2 regions of the Pseudalkalibacillus nanhaiensis genome follow, and region 1 is predicted to be linked to the other one. Evidence: a T-box and tRNA genes for the amino acid it is inferred to sense, from the RefSeq annotation. Region 1 holds a T-box; the other holds one or more tRNA genes.
What was found. The T-box of region 1 lies ahead of trpS (tryptophan--tRNA ligase). A T-box ahead of a tRNA ligase gene usually reads a tRNA of that ligase, here a tRNA-Trp.
Positions count from the first base shown of each region.

Region 2: it encodes a tRNA-Trp, which carries the amino acid that the T-box ahead of trpS (tryptophan--tRNA ligase) is inferred to sense. The anticodon was not compared.

Region 1 is NZ_CP143541.1:1,335,355-1,343,077, forward strand. It holds gene fabF (beta-ketoacyl-ACP synthase II) at 1-768, shown strand, start outside; gene V1497_RS06920 (glycerophosphodiester phosphodiesterase) at 967-1,893, shown strand; gene V1497_RS06925 (hypothetical protein) at 2,027-2,248, shown strand; gene V1497_RS06930 (YjbA family protein) at 2,359-3,108, shown strand; gene V1497_RS06935 (type 1 glutamine amidotransferase domain-containing protein) at 3,323-3,991, shown strand; gene V1497_RS06940 (hypothetical protein) at 4,041-4,169, opposite strand; gene trpS (tryptophan--tRNA ligase) at 4,347-5,345, opposite strand; T-box leader at 5,396-5,649, opposite strand; gene V1497_RS06950 (peptide ABC transporter substrate-binding protein) at 6,065-7,711, shown strand.
Region 2 is NZ_CP143541.1:559,541-567,263, reverse strand. It holds tRNA gene V1497_RS03095 (tRNA-Leu) at 1,096-1,180, opposite strand; tRNA gene V1497_RS03090 (tRNA-Leu) at 1,210-1,298, opposite strand; tRNA gene V1497_RS03085 (tRNA-Cys) at 1,310-1,384, opposite strand; tRNA gene V1497_RS03080 (tRNA-Gly) at 1,454-1,528, opposite strand; tRNA gene V1497_RS03075 (tRNA-Gln) at 1,534-1,608, opposite strand; tRNA gene V1497_RS03070 (tRNA-His) at 1,615-1,690, opposite strand; tRNA gene V1497_RS03065 (tRNA-Trp) at 1,712-1,785, opposite strand; tRNA gene V1497_RS03060 (tRNA-Tyr) at 1,789-1,873, opposite strand; tRNA gene V1497_RS03055 (tRNA-Thr) at 1,963-2,038, opposite strand; tRNA gene V1497_RS03050 (tRNA-Phe) at 2,046-2,121, opposite strand; tRNA gene V1497_RS03045 (tRNA-Asp) at 2,126-2,201, opposite strand; tRNA gene V1497_RS03040 (tRNA-Met) at 2,371-2,447, opposite strand; tRNA gene V1497_RS03035 (tRNA-Val) at 2,454-2,529, opposite strand; tRNA gene V1497_RS03030 (tRNA-Glu) at 2,536-2,610, opposite strand; tRNA gene V1497_RS03025 (tRNA-Ser) at 2,642-2,734, opposite strand; tRNA gene V1497_RS03020 (tRNA-Asn) at 2,736-2,810, opposite strand; rRNA gene rrf (5S ribosomal RNA) at 2,824-2,939, opposite strand; rRNA gene V1497_RS03010 (23S ribosomal RNA) at 3,064-6,000, opposite strand; rRNA gene V1497_RS03005 (16S ribosomal RNA) at 6,173-7,723, opposite strand, start outside.

The sequences.
Region 1 (7,723 bases):
TGTACAGTGACAGCCTGTGCATCTGGTGCCAATTCCATTGGCGATGCATTCAAGGCGATCCAACGGGGCGATGCAGACATTATGGTCACTGGAGGCTCAGAAGCCCCAATTACAAATATGGCACTTGCAGGCTTCTCATCTTCCAAAGCCTTGTCAACAAACCCGGATCCATCAAAAGCGAGTCGTCCATTTGATGCAAACCGTGATGGTTTCGTAATGGGTGAAGGTGCAGGGATCCTCGTGATTGAATCCCTTGAATCTGCGCAGAAGCGTGGCGCAAAAATCCATGCAGAGATTGTCGGATATGGTGCAACAGGAGATGCACACCATATTACGCAACCAGCTCCGGGTGGAGAAGGTGGTGTCCGTGCAATGAACATTGCCTTGAAGGATGCAGGCCTTAAACCGGAGAATGTCGACTATCTTAATGCGCATGGTACAAGCACGGATTTCAATGACAAATACGAGACCGCTGCAATTAAAACGGTCTTTGGCGACCATGCTCGCAGACTTGGTATCAGTTCTACAAAATCGATGACAGGACACTTGCTAGGTGCAGCAGGAGCCTTGGAAGCCGTGTTGTCTGTCAAAGCGATCCAAAATGACATCATGCCACCAACAATCAATTATGAAACACCAGATCCTGAGTGTGATCTTGATTATGTTCCGAACGAAGCACGACGTGCAGATGTGAATGTCGTCATGAGTAACTCACTAGGGTTTGGCGGCCATAACGTTGCGTTGGTGTTCAAGAAATTTGCTGAATAATTACCTAAACGAATGAAACCGGCTGTCGTAAATTAGCGACAGCCGGTTTTTTTTGTGAAAGATGGGTTTTTGACCGTACTCTTTCTACCTTTAGAATATTTACGATATTGAAAAGATTTGTAGATAAACCAAAACGTCCACTCAATAAATCTCCTTTATTCTTTTAGTTGAATGATCGACGTAGGAGGAGATGGACAAATGAAAAGATTTTTCATACTGGCATTAGGTTTGATGTTATTCATGACATCAGGGTTATCCCATGTAAGTGCGGAAACCGAAAGTGAGAAGGACGAACGAGACGAGGAGAACATATTGAATATTGCACATCGAGGTGCTTCCGGGTATGCACCTGAACATACACTGGCATCCTACTCATTAGGAGAAGAAATGAATGCAGACTATATTGAATTGGATTTACAAATGACAAAAGATGGTGAACTCATCGCTATGCATGACGAAACATTGGACCGTACGACCAATGGAGAAGGATTGGTGAAAGATCATACGTTGGAAGAAATCAAACAGCTTGATGCTGGCTCTTGGTTCAATGAGAAATATCCTGAATTCGCAAAGAAAGAATATGAAAACCTGAAAGTCCCGACATTAGATGAAGTACTTTCGAAATATGGGAAAGAAGCAAACTATTACATTGAAACGAAGTCACCAGAAGTTTATCCTGGCATGGAAGAAAAACTACTAGCGACATTGGAAAAGCATGGACTGATTGGAGAGGGTACAGACCCGAATAAGGTGCTCATCCAGTCATTCAGTCCGGCAAGTCTTAAGAAAATCCACGAGCTTGATTCATCCATTCATCTCGTTCAATTGCTTTGGTATACAAGTCCAGCGTCCATATCGGATGCAGAGCTTTCCGCATACAAAGATTATGCAATTGGACTCGGCATGAACCACAGTCAAATTGACGAGAACTATGTACAAAAGGTAAAACAGCATGGTTTTGAAATTCATCCATACACCGTAAACGAGAAAGAAGATATGAAAAAGCTGCTCAAATGGGGTGTAACGGGAATGTTCACGAATTATCCGGACAGGCTGGCACAAGTGACAGCTGATATGGAAAACGAGGATGATGATGAACAAGGTACTAATGAGGACGACCAATAAGAGTAATGGTAAGAGAGCTGATCATCAGAGATCAGCTCTTTTTACTTTACTGGCCATTTCATGGTATATCTTCATATCTCCACCCATATAGTGAAGTAACGTTGTACAAGCACTCAGATAGGGGATGGGGGCTTTGATATTTCGACTATTCATACTGATGATCGGATTCAGTTTTGCTGTTTCAGGTGGAGTGAGCTTGATTGCTTTTCTGAATTTAATTACTACTGGACATGGATTTGTCAACTATCTCGTTTTTGTTTCGACACGTATAGAATTCACGATTTTTTTAATCGGACTTGTTCTTATATGGGGGAGTATTTACCTGCCTTCACTGAGGAGAAAATCTGACGAATAACAAAAAAGTACAAACATCGACGGAATTTGGTTGTCCAATCGAATAAAAATTCTTACCTCTGACTATACTGATTCTAACAAACAGTAAATCCTGTAAAGTGAGGGGTATACATGTTGTACTTGAGAGATGTTTGGGTAAACTGGTTCGAAGGCGAAGAAAATGGTTACAATGTATGTGAATTTCATGAATGGCGTAAGGAGGACTTTATTGAACTATTGGATCAAGTGCCAATCATGAAGATGGATTCCGCTCTTCTTGACTACATAGAAAATGACTTGAGTGAATTGCCGAACGAATTGTTGGAAGAAGTCAAAAACAAAAGCTATATACGGAAGAACAACCAAAGGGAACAGATTGAGTATTGTTTCATTGCGACAGACGGTCGGAAATGTATGATCATCGATACGATGGGATACCGGATTCCAATCAGGAAAAGCAGGATGATTCCGAGGCAGGAACAGCTCGTTTATGAAATGGCAGAGGAATTAGATCCGAAACACTATTCGTTCGAAACGGTAGACCAATCACAGAAAGAATATCACATCCTTTCACCTGATCCAAACAGTATGAAAGGTCTGACAAGAAGAGAAAGACAATTGAAACAGCTTCTTTTCATGGCGCTCGATCAGATGTATTCAAGTGCGAATACGGCTGAAGCACGGTATTGGTATACAGAATGGTATCCAGAAAAATATTCTGCTATACAAGGGATGAGTTTCGAAGAGGCATGGAGAGCTTTGTATATGGAAGTAAGCCAAGGATGGACACCAAAACATCAAACCATATGTGAACGCTTGATAAAAGGACAACCTTACTTTGAGAAGATTTGGGAACTTGAAAAAGGCACACATGTCAATTGAATGTAAATGCTAAAGGGATGCGGTTCTGACCAGCATCCTTTTTTTTTCTGCCCAACGTAAACCATTAGACAGAGAGGTGACATCATCCATTGGATTGATTGAGCAAGACAATTTTTCACCAAGCACGTGAGTTGAAATCGGAAGGGGTACAAGTTTAAACTATGGACAAGATGGGTAAATTGATACCTGATACTTGCTATAGGAGGGAACAACAATGAGTAAAAAGGTACTTATGATTGTCACCAATGCAGATCAAATAAATGATGAAAAAGAAACGGGACTATGGCTCGAGGAATTTGCTGTACCGTATAACTTATTCGAAAAAGAAGGTTATGAAATTCACGTAAGGAGTCCGAAAGGTGGAGATATTCCACTTGATCCGAACAGTATTCCTGAAGAAAGAAGGGAAGAGTTCGATGAAGCCCGTGAAAAGCTGAAGAACACTCAGCCACTTTCTGAAGCAGATGCAGAGGAAGAGTATGATGCGGTATTCTTACCTGGGGGACACGGAACGATGTTCGACTTCCCGGATAATACATTGATGCATACGATCCTTTCGAAGGCTGCTCAAGTGGAAAAAGTCATCGGAGCGGTTTGTCATGGCCCTTCTGGTCTTGTAAATGTAACCCTTGAAGATGGAACTCCACTTGTAAAAGGAAAGAAAGTCAATTCCTTTACAGATGAGGAAGAAGAAGAAATGCAGCTTGTCGAAGAAATGCCGTTCTTGCTGGAATCGACATTACGCTTAAAAGGAGCAGAATTTGTCCGAGGTGAAAAATGGACTGATTTCTCCGTGCGTGACGGAAACCTGGTAACCGGTCAAAATCCGATGTCAAGCGGATCCACAGCTGAAAAAGTCATCGAAGCATTGAATGAAAAATAAGCGAAAATGAAGGATGATCCTTTTGGATCATCCTTTTTGTTGATGAAAATTATTTTCTGTAGTCGTAGCATTTTTCCATACAAGGGTTTGCAGATGCATCTGTGTCAGCTGCAACTATCCCTGTTGTGAAAGCAGTCGCAACTGCTAAAGCCATCAAACCAAATTTCAGTTTCTTCATTATTATATAGCCCCCTTTCTATTAACAGAATATTACGAACAAAATATACCATAAATATACATAAATTTACATATTATACAGTAAATTTATCGTTAAATGATTCGAAAGTAATATTTTTCCATGTATATCTCATAAAAAATGAGGGTGACCTAAAGGATAGGCTGCCCTCATTTTTTGTTATTTCTTTTTCCGTTTTCGTTCTAAGCCCATTGCACGTTCAGCCTTCGCAAGCATTTTGTTAGCGACGAAATTAGCCTTCTCTGCACCTCTGTCAAGGATTTCGTCTAATTCATCTTCAGAATTCAACAATGTTTCATACCGTTCTTGGATTGGTTTCAGTTCACTGATGATCGCTTCAGCAACATCATTCTTGAACTCTCCATAACCTTTATCTTCATACAATTGCTCAAGTTCTTCAATCGTCTTACCAGAACATAAGGAATAGATCGTAAGAAGATTTGAAACACCTGGTTTGTTTTCTTTGTCATACTTAACGGTCATATCTGAATCAGTTGTTGCACGCTTGACTTTCTTCATGATGGTTTTCTCATCATCAAGCAATGAGATATACCCGTTGACATTTTCATCTGATTTACTCATCTTCTTGTTCGGATTTCCAAGATCCATAATTCGCGCACCGACCTTAGGGATATGGACTTCAGGAATCGTGAAGATATCGTTGTATTGCTTGTTGAACCTTTCAGCTAAATTACGGGTCAACTCAAGATGTTGCTTTTGATCTTCTCCAACAGGGACGATATTAGTGCCATAAAGTAGAATATCGGCTGCCATTAATGGAGGATAAGTCAATAAACCAGCAGAAACGGCAACCCGGTTTTCCGATTTATCTTTAAATTGGGTCATTCTCTCAAGTTCACCCATATAGGAAATACATTGCATGATCCATGCCATTTTCGTATGGGCAGGTACTTCTGATTGGATGAACAATGTGGATTTATCAGGATCGATGCCGATTGCAAGATAGAGGGCAGCAAGCTTCTTGGAATTCGCCCTTAATTCAAGCTTATCCTGTGGAACTGTTATTGCGTGTTGGTTAACAACACAGAAATAACAATCGTGTTCTTCTTGATACGTAACAAAATGTTTCAAAGCTCCGAGATAATTCCCGAGAGTAGGGAACCCAGTCGGTTTCACGCCAGAAAATATGGTAGCCAATTTCACCACTCCTTAAGTTTGATATATAAAAAAACACGCTGCATTCGTCTTTTTGGGACGATTGCACCGCGTTGCCACCCATCATTATTCCTATCGATGTGATAAGAATCACTCTGAATCTGTCTGTGTTGAACAAACAGAAGTCCATTATAACGTCAGGACAAGACGTCAAAGCCTACTTGTAGGATCACGTTCGGTTTGATTGCTCAGAAGTCCATTCCACTATCACCCTTATCTGTTTTCACCAACCACAGACTCTCTTTAAAGGGAAGAATCGTGTACTACTCTTCTTCATCGCAAATAAACTGTGTTTTTGTTTATTTAGTATATCTAAATGGACGGGTGAATGCAATAAAGTTAAACAGGCTGTAATCCTTGAGATGATCTAGAAAAACATGAAAATTGGATTACTCGTCCATATCATTGGGAGATAAAAGTAAATATGACAGCCTTTAAAACGATTTCATATACATATTATTCTAATAATTTACCTAGAATCCCCATAAGCACTTGAAAATAAAATAGGTAAAAAGAACTATTTTTTGTCATGAAACCGTAATGAACAAGGGGATTTTGTAAAAAATATTAAAAAATCACATGCAAAATAGTGTGAAAACTTGTATAATACTAGTTGTGAACGAAATTCCTTAAAAATCTGACAATTTTTTCGGAACGCGTTTACCTATTTATCACCAATATTTAGGGGAGGTCATTTAAGAATGAGAAAGTCAAAATGGTCATTGCTTTTAACACTTACTTTGGTGTTGAGCATGGTTTTAGCTGCTTGTTCCGGCGGAGACGATAAGGACAAAGCAGGCGACGACGGAAAATCTGGCGGAAGTGGAGATGTTGCTCAGGAATTGAACGTCAACATCAATACTGAACCGTTCTCTTTAAACCCAGGACTAGCTAATGATACAACTTCATCAGCTGTTCTATTGCAAACATTCGAAGGTTTGACTCGTATCAACCAAGATGGTGAGCCTGAGCCTGCAATGGCAAAGGAAATCAAAAAGTCTGATGACTTGACTACTTACACATTCACACTTCGTGATGATGTGAAATGGACGAACGGTGACCCTGTAACAGCTCAAGATTTCGAATGGGCTTGGAAATGGGTGCTTGATCCTAAAACAGACGCTCAATATGCTTATCAGCTTTTCTATGTAAAGAATGCTGAAAAAGCTAAGAATGGCGATGTGTCTGTTGATGAAGTCGGCGTAAAAGCGCTTGACGAAAAGACTCTTGAAGTAACACTTGAAAACCCAACTCCTTATTTTGAAGAGTTGACTGCGTTTTACACATATTTCCCTGTAAACAGCAAGATCGCGAAAGAAAATCCTGATTGGTACCAAGATGCTGGCGAACTTTACACGTCTAACGGACCATTCAAGATGACGACTTGGGAGCACAGCGACAAAATCATCCTTGAAAAGAACGAAGACTACTGGGATGCAGGCGCTGTAAAACTTAACAAGATTACAATGATCATGGTTAACGACCCGAATACTGAATTGAACATGTATAAGAACGGTGAGCTTGACTGGGCTGGATCTCCAACAGGAAACATCCCTCTAGAAGCGATCCCTACTCTTAAGAAAGAGGGAGACCTTCAAATCAAGCCAATCGCTGGAACTTACTGGTATAAGTTCAATACTGAAAAAGAACCATTCAACAATGCGAATATTCGTAAGGCATTCGCATATTCGATCAATCGTCAAGCAATTGTAGAACAAATTACTAAAGGTGGACAAGTTCCAGCAATGGGCGCTGTACCTCCGACAATGTTCCCTGAAAACGAAAAAGGCTACTTCAAAGATAACGACGTTGAAACTGCTAAAGAACTATTAGAAAAAGGTATGGAAGAACTTGGTTATGATAGTGTAGAAGATTTCCCTGAAATCACACTTTCTTATAACACAAGTGAAGCACATGCTAAGATTGCTCAAGCAATCCAAGACATGTGGAAGAATAACTTGGGAATTGATGTATCACTTGAAAACGCTGAGTGGGCTGTATATATCGAAAAGCTGCACGCTGGAGACTACCAAATCGGTCGTCTTGGTTGGTTAGGTGACTTCAACGACCCAATTAACTTCTTAGAACTATACAAAGAAAAAGGCGGTAATAACGACACTCGTTGGACAAATGAAGACTACAAAGAGTTGTTGAACAAATCTGCTAAAGAAACTGATGCTGAAAAGCGTGAAGAACTTCTTAAGCAAGCTGAGCAAATCTTGATGGATGAAATGCCAGTATCTCCTATCTACTTCTATACTAATGTCTATGTTAAGAACGACAAAGTTAAAGATGTAGTAATCTCAGGACTTGGTGACGTTCAATACAAATGGGCTCACATTGAGTAATTTTTAACAATT
Region 2 (7,723 bases), 780 kb from region 1:
TTCAACAAGTTGTAATATATATTAACTAATCATTTCGTAGGTCCCAAAGTAGTAAATAAATTGCCTTTTATAGGACTTTAAGTGCGTAAATAAGGATATTTAACTAATATTTTGTTGAATAAAGATGAATAATTTACCAAATTGTCTAACTTTGAACCCATTATATTAACTATAAACTGTAAAGTAAATCCATTTTTGGTAATTTAGTTCTATATAACCAGACTAAAGGTCATTTGTAAGTCTAATGAACCAATTAAAGGTTTTTCGACGTTTTCGCTTGAAATATGTATCCTAGAGATGGTTTATCATGAACTTTAGTGGAATAATGATTTTTCCTTTGTGAAAGTTTGTCGTTATAGTAAATCAAAAATACATTTAAAACCCATACAAAAAGCCAGGCTTTAACCTGACATGATAGAACCACTAACTAATCATCTAGCTTTCTTTAGAAGTTCATTTTATGAAGCTTGTTAAAGGAAATAAGGACTGAGTATCACTCCTTTATACATCTTAACGCCTATATACACGAATATGATATAAATTCAAATGCAATTTAAAAATATCCTTCAAATCCTATAAGCTTCAAACATCTTTCTAAATTCAACATTATTTATGGATTTTTAATACTAAGTTTATGCCTATCTTTCAAAGTTTTAAGTATATTTTTGAAGATACATACCGAATATAAAATATTTTCCTAAACTTTCAGGTGAGTTACCTATGTTTTATTTCAATATATAAAATGAAATTGTATTTTAAAGTCAAAAAATCACCCATATGAACGGGTGATTTTTTTCTGAGACTTTTTATCTTTTATGCAGCCTGAGATCTATAGGCATCCTGGGCGTTTCAGCTGGTGTACTAATATTACTAGCCCTACCTCATTCGTTTTTTCTTAACTCTTTACCTGTGACTGGTTTAGTGTAGCTGAGATGATCTCATCATCCTTCAGTATAAGAGACACTTAATTTTAAATGAAATTTACACATACTTTTGTACGTAGATATTATCTAAACCTAGTCCTAGCTTAAACTTTTTCACAAAAAAAGGAACTTCACAATTTCTTGTGAAATTCCTTGTCAATATAATATGTAATGGTACCGGTGGTCGGGGTCGAACCGACACTCCGTGAGGAACACGATTTTGAGTCGTGCGCGTCTGCCAATTCCGCCACACCGGCATGTGTCTAAAAATGATATCAAGTTTTTATGGTGCCGAGGGCCGGACTTGAACCGGCACGGTAGTCACCTACCGCAGGATTTTAAGTCCTGTGTGTCTGCCAATTCCACCACCCCGGCTGGGTAGTTAATGGAGGCGGCACCCGGATTCGAACCGGGGGATAAGGGTTTTGCAGACCCGTGCCTTACCACTTGGCTATGCCGCCGTACTCTACTTTATGTTTTATAGGCTAATTCGAGTACCACTTTTCGGCAGTTCTTTTTTGGAAACTTAATGGAGCGGAAGACGGGATTCGAACCCGCGACCCCCACCTTGGCAAGGTGGTGTTCTACCACTGAACTACTTCCGCAAAATTGGCTGGGCTAGCTGGATTCGAACCAACGCATGACGGAGTCAAAGTCCGTTGCCTTACCGCTTGGCTATAGCCCAACGCAATGGGGCGACTGATGGGAATCGAACCCACGAATGCCGGAACCACAATCCGGTGCGTTAACCACTTCGCCACAATCGCCATCACATGAATTTTAAAAATTGGCAGGGGTAGTAGGAATCGAACCCACACTGGAGGTTTTGGAGACCTCTGTTCTACCGTTAAACTATACCCCTAAATGGTGGAGGGGGACGGATTCGAACCGCCGAACCCTGAGGGAGCGGATTTACAGTCCGCCGCGTTTAGCCACTTCGCTACCCCTCCAAAGAGACAATTAATATTGTAGTACAGATTTCACTCTGTTTCAAGTGTAAATTCAGGAATCATAACCAATCTATTCCTAAAAGAGAAAATGGTGCTGGCCAGAGGACTTGAACCCCCAACCTACTGATTACAAGTCAGTTGCTCTACCAATTGAGCTAGGCCAGCAAACCAATGGTGGCTCGAGACGGAATCGAACCGCCGACACGAGGATTTTCAGTCCTCTGCTCTACCGACTGAGCTATCGAGCCAAGATGGCGGACCCGACCGGATTCGAACCGGCGATCTCCTGCGTGACAGGCAGGCATGTTAACCCCTACACCACGGGTCCATCTTAGAATTAAGGTTTGATTTGGTTGCACCCTTACGGGTACCAGGATCTAAAACTAACAATGAAGTTTATTCGTCGTTGTAAGTTTTAATTTGGTTGCACCCCTTCGGGTACTCCATATGTTCATTGAACTAGGATGTTAAATCGATGTTGTGCAATGAACTTAAATTGGTTGCGGGGATAGGATTTGAACCTACGACCTTCGGGTTATGAGCCCGACGAGCTACCAGTCTGCTCCACCCCGCGACGATATGGTGGAGGATGACGGGATCGAACCGCCGACCCCCTGCTTGTAAGGCAGGTGCTCTCCCAGCTGAGCTAATCCTCCGATAGATGGTGACCCCTACGGGATTCGAACCCGTGTTACCGCCGTGAAAGGGCGGTGTCTTAACCACTTGACCAAGGGGCCGATATAAATTTATGTAACATAATTTCTTTAATGGCGGAGAGCGAGGGATTCGAACCCTCGGTACGGGTTAAAACCGTACACACGATTTCCAATCGTGCTCCTTCGACCTCTCGGACAGCTCTCCGTGGCTCCGCAGGCAGGACTCGAACCTGCGACCGATCGGTTAACAGCCGATAGCTCTACCACTGAGCTACTGCGGATCGTTATAAAATAGCCCGGCGACGTCCTACTCTCACAGGGGGAAGCCCCCAATTACCATTGGCGCTGAAGAGCTTAACTTCCGTGTTCGGCATGGGAACGGGTGTGACCTCTTCGCCATCATCACCAGACTATTTTGTTGGGGAATCCTATTCCCTCAAAACTAGATAACGTTTCTTGAAAACACGACGCACAGGATGTGCTAGTGCTGACGTTGTCACAGGACGTGACGTTGTTAGTCAGCGTTCATTGATTGTGGTTAAGTCCTCGATCGATTAGTATCTGTCAGCTTCACGTGTCGCCACGCTTCCACACCAGACCTATCAACCTCATCATCTCTGAGGGATCTTACTCGCTTGACGCGATGGGAAATCTCATCTTGAGGGGGGCTTCATGCTTAGATGCTTTCAGCACTTATCCCGTCCACACGTAGCTACCCAGCGATGCTCCTGGCGGAACAACTGGTACACCAGCGGTGTGTCCATCCCGGTCCTCTCGTACTAAGGACAGCTCCTCTCAAATTTCCTGCGCCCGCGACGGATAGGGACCGAACTGTCTCACGACGTTCTGAACCCAGCTCGCGTACCGCTTTAATGGGCGAACAGCCCAACCCTTGGGACCTACTTCAGCCCCAGGATGCGATGAGCCGACATCGAGGTGCCAAACCTCCCCGTCGATGTGGACTCTTGGGGGAGATAAGCCTGTTATCCCCAGGGTAGCTTTTATCCGTTGAGCGATGGCCCTTCCATGCGGAACCACCGGATCACTAAGCCCGACTTTCGTCCCTGCTCGACTTGTAGGTCTCGCAGTCAAGCTCCCTTGTGCCTTTACACTCTGCGAATGATTTCCAACCATTCTGAGGGAACCTTTGGGCGCCTCCGTTACACTTTAGGAGGCGACCGCCCCAGTCAAACTGCCCACCTGACACTGTCTCCGAACCGGATCACGGTTCTGGGTTAGAATTTCAATACCGTCAGGGTAGTATCCCACCGACGCCTCCACCGAACCTGGCGGTCCGGCTTCTAAGGCTCCTACCTATCCTGTACAAACGATACCAAAATCCAATATCAGGCTACAGTAAAGCTCCATGGGGTCTTTCCGTCCTGTCGCGGGTAACCTGCATCTTCACAGGTACTATAATTTCACCGGGTCTCTCGTTGAGACAGTATCCAAGTCGTTGCACCTTTCGTGCGGGTCGGAACTTACCCGACAAGGAATTTCGCTACCTTAGGACCGTTATAGTTACGGCCGCCGTTTACTGGGGCTTCGATTCAGAGCTTCTCCCGTAAGGGATAACCCCTCCTCTTAACCTTCCAGCACCGGGCAGGTGTCAGCCCCTATACTTCGCCTTACGGCTTCGCAGAGACCTGTGTTTTTGCTAAACAGTCGCTTGGATCTTTTCACTGCGGCTCTCTCGGGCATACACCCTATCAGAGCACCCCTTCTCCCGAAGTTACGGGGTCATTTTGCCGAGTTCCTTAACGAGAGTTCTCCCGAGCATCTTAGGATTCTCTCCTCGCCTACCTGTGTCGGTTTACGGTACGGGCACCTCTTTCCTCGCTAGAGGCTTTTCTTGGCAGTGTAGGATCAGGGACTTCGGTACTTTAATTCCCTCGCCATCACAGCTCCGCCGTATGGTGGACGGATTTACCTATCCACCGGCCTTGACTGCTTGGACGCGCATATCCATCAGCGCGCTCTCCCTACCTTCCTGCGTCCCCCCGTTGCTCAAACGGAAAGGAGGTGGTACAGGAATATCAACCTGTTATCCATCGCCTACGCCTTTCGGCCTCGGCTTAGGTCCCGACTAACCCTGAGCGGACGAGCCTTCCTCAGGAAACCTTGGGCTTTCGATGGAGAAGATTCTCACTTCTCTTTTCGCTACTCATACCGGCATTCTCACTTCAAAGCGCTCCACGAGTCCTTCCGGTCTCGCTTCTCAGCCCTTCGAACGCTCCCCTACCACTGTACCAACGGTACAATCCATAGCTTCGGTGATACGTTTAGCCCCGGTACATTTTCGGCGCAGAGTCACTCGACCAGTGAGCTATTACGCACTCTTTAAATGGTGGCTGCTTCTAAGCCAACATCCTGGTTGTCTAAGCAACTCCACATCCTTTTCCACTTAACGTATACTTGGGGACCTTAGCTGATGGTCTGGGCTGTTTCCCTCTCGACTACGGATCTTATCACTCGCAGTCTGACTCCCGTGGACAAGTTCCTGGCATTCGGAGTTTGACTGAATTCGGTAATCCTGTGGGGACCCCTAGTCCAATCAGTGCTCTACCTCCAGAACTCTCACCACGAGGCTAGCCCTAAAGCTATTTCGGGGAGAACCAGCTATCTCCGAGTTCGATTGGCATTTCACCCCTACCCACACCTCATCCCCGCACTTTTCAACGTGCGTGGGTTCGGGCCTCCATTCAGTGTTACCTGAACTTCACCCTGGACATGGGTAGATCACTCGGTTTCGGGTCTACGACAACGTACTCCTTCGCCCTATTCAGACTCGCTTTCGCTGCGGCTCCGTCTTTTCAACTTAACCTTGCACGTTATCGTAACTCGCCGGTTCATTCTACAAAAGGCACGCCGTCACCCGTTAATGGGCTCCGACTACTTGTAGGCACACGGTTTCAGGATCTCTTTCACTCCCCTTCCGGGGTGCTTTTCACCTTTCCCTCACGGTACTGGTTCACTATCGGTCACTAGGGAGTATTTAGCCTTGGGAGATGGTCCTCCCAGATTCCGACGGGGTTTCACGTGTCCCGCCGTACTCAGGATCCACTCTGGAGGGAACGACGTTTTGGCTACAGGGCTGTTACCTCTTCTAGCGGGCCTTTCCAGACCGCTTCGCCTACGCCGTTCCTTTCTTACTCCGTATAGAGTGTCCTACAACCCCAAGAGGCAAGCCTCTTGGTTTGGGCTGTTTCCGTTTCGCTCGCCGCTACTCAGGAAATCGCGATTGCTTTCTCTTCCTCTGGGTACTAAGATGTTTCAGTTCCCCAGGTCTGCCTTCTCATACCCTATGTATTCAGGTATGGATACTATCCCATTACGGATAGTGGGTTCCCCCATTCGGAAATCCCCGGATCGAAGCTTACTTACAGCTCCCCGAGGCATATCGGTGTTCGTCCCGTCCTTCTTCGGCTCCTAGTGCCAAGGCATCCACCGTGCGCCCTTCATAACTTAACCACGTTATGAATGAACTTACACTTATTTCTTGTCATTTAAAATGACGTTTCGATGTCTTGTTTTCAAGATTTTCGTTATCTAGTTTTCAAGGAACATGGTGTTTGAAAGAGATTCAGCTCTTTCAAAACTAAACAAAAGCCAAAGCGTGTTATGTCCTTAAAGGACTCCTTAGAAAGGAGGTGATCCAGCCGCACCTTCCGATACGGCTACCTTGTTACGACTTCACCCCAATCATCTGTCCCACCTTCGGCGGCTGGTTCCAAAAGGTTACCTCACCGACTTCGGGTGTTACAAACTCTCGTGGTGTGACGGGCGGTGTGTACAAGGCCCGGGAACGTATTCACCGCGGCATGCTGATCCGCGATTACTAGCAATTCCGGCTTCATGCAGGCGAGTTGCAGCCTGCAATCCGAACTGAGAATGGCTTTATGGGATTCGCTCAACCTCGCGGTTTTGCTGCCCTTTGTACCATCCATTGTAGCACGTGTGTAGCCCAGGTCATAAGGGGCATGATGATTTGACGTCATCCCCACCTTCCTCCGGTTTGTCACCGGCAGTCACCTTAGAGTGCCCAACTGAATGCTGGCAACTAAGATCAAGGGTTGCGCTCGTTGCGGGACTTAACCCAACATCTCACGACACGAGCTGACGACAACCATGCACCACCTGTCACTTCGTCCCCCGAAGGGGAACCTTCCATCTCTGGAAGTAGCGAAGGATGTCAAGACCTGGTAAGGTTCTTCGCGTTGCTTCGAATTAAACCACATGCTCCACTGCTTGTGCGGGCCCCCGTCAATTCCTTTGAGTTTCAGCCTTGCGGCCGTACTCCCCAGGCGGAGTGCTTAATGTGTTAACGTCAGCACTGAGGGTGGAACCCCCCAACACCTAGCACTCATCGTTTACGGCGTGGACTACCAGGGTATCTAATCCTGTTTGCTCCCCACGCTTTCGCGCCTCAGCGTCAGTTACTGGCCAGAGAGCCGCCTTCGCCACTGGTGTTCCTCCATATATCTACGCATTTCACCGCTACACATGGAATTCCACTCTCCTCTCCAGTACTCAAGTCCCCCAGTTTCCAATGGCCCTCCACGGTTGAGCCGTGGGCTTTCACATCAGACTTAAGAGACCGCCTGCGCGCGCTTTACGCCCAATAATTCCGGACAACGCTTGCCACCTACGTATTACCGCGGCTGCTGGCACGTAGTTAGCCGTGGCTTTCTGGTTAGGTACCGTCAAGGTACCGCCCTATTCGAACGGTACTTGTTCTTCCCTAACAACAGAGCTTTACGACCCGAAGGCCTTCATCGCTCACGCGGCGTTGCTCGGTCAGGCTTTCGCCCATTGCCGAAGATTCCCTACTGCTGCCTCCCGTAGGAGTCTGGGCCGTGTCTCAGTCCCAGTGTGGCCGATCACCCTCTCAGGTCGGCTACGCATCGTCGCCTTGGTAAGCTCTTACCCCACCAACTAGCTAATGCGCCGCGGGCCCATCTGTAAGTGATAGCGAGAAGCCATCTTTTAACCTTCCTCCATGCGGAGGTAGGTGTTACCCGGTATTAGCCCCGGTTTCCCGGAGTTATCCCAGTCTTACAGGTAGGTTGCCCACGTGTTACTCACCCGTCCGCCGCTGATCTCAGGGGAGCAAGCTCCCCATTGATCCGCTCGACTTGCATGTATTAGGCACGCCGCCAGCGTTCGTCCTGAGCCAGGATCAAACTCTCCAATA